Regions from separate parts of the Pseudoruminococcus sp. genome, predicted to be linked through region 1. Evidence: a T-box and tRNA genes for the amino acid it is inferred to sense, from the RefSeq annotation. Region 1 holds a T-box; the other holds one or more tRNA genes.
The links. A T-box is a leader RNA that pairs with one kind of tRNA and senses whether it is charged. The one in region 1 lies ahead of thrS (threonine--tRNA ligase), so its partner is inferred to be a tRNA-Thr.
Positions count from the first base shown of each region.

Region 2: it has a tRNA-Thr gene. The T-box ahead of thrS (threonine--tRNA ligase) is inferred to sense a tRNA for this amino acid. The anticodon was not compared.

Region 1 covers NZ_JBKXNW010000005.1:67,320-69,797, reverse strand. Annotated here, with positions in the region: gene ACLU24_RS06145 (right-handed parallel beta-helix repeat-containing protein) at 1-910, shown strand, start outside; T-box leader at 975-1,203, shown strand; gene thrS (threonine--tRNA ligase) at 1,281-2,478, shown strand, end outside.
Region 2 covers NZ_JBKXNW010000010.1:32,955-35,432, reverse strand. Annotated here, with positions in the region: gene ACLU24_RS10535 (LL-diaminopimelate aminotransferase) at 1-992, shown strand, start outside; tRNA gene ACLU24_RS10530 (tRNA-Thr) at 1,364-1,439, opposite strand; tRNA gene ACLU24_RS10525 (tRNA-Asp) at 1,445-1,521, opposite strand; tRNA gene ACLU24_RS10520 (tRNA-Trp) at 1,525-1,600, opposite strand; gene ACLU24_RS10515 (ABC transporter substrate-binding protein) at 1,685-2,478, opposite strand, start outside.

The sequences.
Region 1 (2,478 bases):
AAGCGGTAATAAAGTTACAGATGTAAGTGCTGATTCAAACAAAAAGAGCGGAATAGCTATACGTGGTTCAAGCTCAAATAATATACTTACAAATAATGTTTCTAAAAACAATGGCGGAAATGGTATTTTGATTTATAATTCTAACAATAACACTGTAAATCCATCTTCTTTCTTAGCTAATAATGATTACGGAATTACAATTTCAGGAAGCAGTAAATCGAATAAAGTAACTTCATGTAATTCAAGTAATAACCAAAAAGGTCAAATTGATATTACAGGTAAATCAAGTAACAATAATGTTGATGTAATAAGGACAAGCAGTGAGGCAAAGGGTATGATTCCGAGCGTTCCGCAAAATGCTAAGCTTGGAAGTCGTACATCTAATAAAATTAAAATTCAATGGAGTAAAAGTAAAAATGCAAGCGGATATTATATATATCGCAAAGACAGCAACGGTACTTATAAAAAAATAAAAACTATTGAGGGAGGTTCGGTACTTTCTTTCATAGATAGCGGATTGACTCCGAATAAAATTTATTCTTACAGAGTCACTGCCTATTATAAATCAAATAATAATGTTATAAACTCAAGCTATGCTAATAATATAAATTGCTCAACACTTCTTAAAGCGACAGATAAGTTTACAGGAACAGCTACTAAAAATACAATAACTCTTAAATGGAATAAAGTTTCAGGAGCTACAGGCTATTATGTATATAAATATGATGCAAAATCAAAGAGATATAAAACGCTTATAACACTGAATAGTGCAAATAGCCTTTCTGTAAAAGTGACTGGTCTTAATTCAAATACAAAATATAGTTATAAAGTTATGGCCTTTAAGAGCACAAATAGCGGTACTTTAAAAGGAGATGCTTCAAAAACTTTATCTATTACAACTAAGAAATGAGATTAAAAAAATCTATTGACAAAGCATTTTTAAAGTGTTATATTAGCATTAGAAATCAAATAGATTAAATGTAATGATAAGGAAGCGTTTTTCAAATACGGTTTCAAAAGAGAGCAGAGGTCATCGGCTGAAAGCCTTTGTGGAAACTATGATTAACGACACCGCCTTTGAACATTACTGCGAAATAAGCAGTAACGCCTGCCTGCGTTATGGACATTAACGAGATGACGGATTTTTATTATATTATCCGTTAAGCTTGGGTGGAACCACGGTGAAAATTCCCCGTCCCAATGTATCCTTAGTGATGTTTTGGGGCGGTTTTTATTTTGTCTGTTTGGTAAATTCTATTTTAATAAGGAGCTGTTGAAAAATGATTAAGGTAATGCTTAAAGACGGAGTTGTTAAAGAGTATGAGAGCGGAACAACAGTTGCAGAGGTTGCAAAGTCACTTGGTGCAGGACTTTATAAGTCTATGTGTGCCTGTAAGATTAATGGTAATGTCTGTGATGTAAGAACTCCACTTACAGAGGATTGTGAGCTTGCTATCCTCACTTTTGATAATGTTGATGGTAAAAAGGCTTTCTGGCATACTACATCTCATATTCTTGCTCAGGCTGTTAAGAGATTATATCCTGAGGCAAAGTTTGCTATTGGCCCTGCGATTGACACAGGCTTTTATTATGATTTCGATGTAGAAAAACCATTCTCTCCTGAGGACTTAGAAAAGATTACAGCGGAGATGAAGAAAATCGTTAAGGAAGGACTTGAGCTTGAAAAGTTTGAGCTTTCTCCTGATGAGGCTGTTAAACTTCTTGAGGAAAAAGACGAGCCATATAAGGTTGAGCTTTGCAAGGAACACGCAGATAAGGGAGAGCCAATCAGTTTCTATAAGCAAGGCGAATTTATAGACCTTTGTGCAGGTCCTCACCTTATGTCTGTTGCTCCTGTAAAGGCTATTAAACTCACAGCCTGTACTGGTGCATACTGGCGTGGAAACCAAAATAATCGCCAGCTTTGCAGAGTTTATGGTGTTTCTTTCCCTAAGGCATCTATGCTTGAGGAACATCTCAAGATGCTTGAGGAGGCTAAGGAGCGTGACCACAACAAGATAGGCAGAGAACTTGAGTACTTCACAACTGTTGACTATGTAGGTCAGGGACTTCCTGTACTTCTTCCTAAGGGTGCAAGAGTTATTCAGCTGCTCCAGAGATGGGTTGAAGATGTTGAGCAATCAAAGGGCTGCTTGTTGACAAAAACACCACTTCTCGCAAAGAGAGAACTTTATAAGATTTCAGGACACTGGGACCACTATCTTGATGGTATGTTTGTTCTTGGTGACCCATATGACGAGGAGAAAGAGTGCTTTGCACTTCGTCCTATGACTTGCCCATTTCAGTATCAGGTATTCCTCAATAAACAGCGTTCTTACAGAGAACTTCCTATGAGATTGACAGAAACATCTACACTTTTCAGAAATGAAGCAAGTGGCGAAATGCACGGACTTATCAGGGTTCGTCAATTTACAATCTCTGAGGGACACTATATTCTCCGTCCTGACCAGCTTGAGG
Region 2 (2,478 bases), on a different contig from region 1:
AGGATAGCGGTACAGGCTACGACTTCCTGAAAGAGGCTGTTGCTGGCTACTACAAGAGCTTTGGCGTTGACATTGCCACTGACGAAATCAGAATAAGCGACGGTGCGAAGTCTGACTGCGGAAACATTGTTGATATTTTTGGCGATGATAATGTTGTGCTTATCACAGACCCGGCATATCCTGTTTATGTAGATTCTAACCTTATGAACGGCAGAAAGGTTATCTATGCTGATTCTACTGAGGAAAACGGCTTCTCCGCTGTTCCGGACCCATCAGTTCACGCTGATATTATCTACCTTTGCTCACCGAATAACCCAACAGGTGCAGCTTTCAAGACAAGCGAACTCAAGGCTTGGATTGATTATGCTATTGCAAACGAAGCTGTTATTATCTACGACGCAGCTTACGAAGCATTCATCACAGAGGACGATGTTCCGAGAAGTATCTTTGCCGTAGAGGGTGCAAGAAAGTGTGCTATTGAGATATGCTCACTCTCTAAAACAGCAGGCTTCACAGGTATGCGTTGCGGATATACAGTTATCCCGAATGAACTTGAGTTCAAGGCTTCTAATGGCGAAGTCGTTAAAATTTCACAGCTTTGGGGCAGACGAGAGGGCAGTAAGTTCAATGGTGTTTCATACCCTGTTCAGTGTGGTGCTGCCGCTGTATTCTCTGAGGAAGGTCAGAAGCAGTGCAAAATTAACCTCGAATACTACAAGGAAAATGCCCGTATCATCGCAGAAACTCTCGATGAACTCGGTATCTGGTATTCAGGCGGTAAGAACTCCCCATATATCTGGCTTCGTTGCCCGAACGACATGAAGTCTTGGGATTTCTTCGATTTGCTCCTTGAGAAGGCTAATGTTGTCGGCACACCAGGTGCAGGCTTTGGTAAGAATGGCGAAGGCTATTTCCGCCTTACATCATTCGGCGACAGAGATAAGACAATAGAGGCTATGGCAAGAGTTAAAGAGCTTATCAAGAGCCTTTAATTAAATAAAAATTATTCCCGGCAGGCTGATATGGTCTGTCGGGATTTTTTTGTCTGTATTCAGCAAAATAGTAAATATTTTCAAAGCAGTCTAAGCCGATAGGGTTGCAGGTGATACCCTCGGAAATATTACAGCTTAAAAAGGCATAAAATAGAATGCTGCTGTTTACGCTCTTTTAGCGTTCAGTAGCCTTTGTTTTTTCGCAATAGTAGACAAATCGACTTTTTTAGGTATAAAAAATCAAGCCCATTTCCGAAGAAAGGCTTGATTAAGTGGTTAAGTTTACTGCTAACATACTCATATTCAGACGCGTGAAGATAACTTAAAACAGAAAATGCCCCGCACGCGTAATGCGTGTCGAGGCACTCGACTGGAGCTGATAGGCAGGCTCGAACTGCCGACCTCATCCTTACCAAGGATGCGCTCTGCCGCCTGAGCTATACCAGCAAAATTGGCGACCCGGATCGGGTTCGAACCGACGACCTCTAGCGTGACAGGCTAGCGTTCTAACCAACTGAACTACCGGGCCAAATGGCAGGGGCAGAAGGACTTGAACCCTCGGCACGCGGTTTTGGAGACCGCTGCTCTACCAACTGAGCTATACCCCTATGTGAGCCGAATATAATATTATCATATTCGGCGTAGTTTGTCAAGAATTTTTTGAGATATTTTATATAATGAAGACTGAGAAATTATCCTGCAGCTTTAGCCTTATCGGAGAACATAAGAGTTAAGGTTTCGTAATCGCAGTCACCGGATTGCTTGAGTTTGTTGGCTTTTTGGAAAGCCTTTACGGACTTTTGAGTGACTTCTCCGTAGTAACCGGACTTTTCTTCTTTGAAGTATCCGAGAACCTCAAGGCGATTTTGAACCTTCTTGATATCGTCCTCAATGTCGCCGAACTCAAAGAACATATCTTTAGTTATTTTTAAGGAAGTATCGGCTTTAACCTTTGTGGTATTAGCTTTGCTTGATTCAGCTTTACTTGATTCGGCCTTGCTTGATTCGGTCTTGCTTGATTCGGTCTTGCTTGATTCAGCCTTGCTTGATTCGGTCTTGCTTGATTCAGCTTTGCTTGATTCGGTCTTGCTTGATTCAGCTTTGCTTGACTCGGCCTTACTCGATTCATCTTTCTTTGTGGGGTCTTCCGGATTGATAGAAACCGAAGGATACATAATTTCAATCATATCCGTAAGAGCTTCTACAAGAGAATTTCCCTGACGAGAAAAAAGCTTTGATGAAAGCTCATAAACCTGTTTATTCTTAACGGCAGAAAAGTCTTTGAAAAGCTCGCTTTTCATAATCTTATCTTTAACGCCTATATCACAGAAGATATATTGCGGATTTGCAAGCTTTAGTGCATTGAAAGCCTCGTCATCAGCAACACCGGCTTTGCAGACATTAACGGCATTGAGATATTCAAAGAGCTTGCCAGAAGGCGTATCGTCCTTGAGTGAAGTGCCTTTTTCGTCATATAGATAGCAAG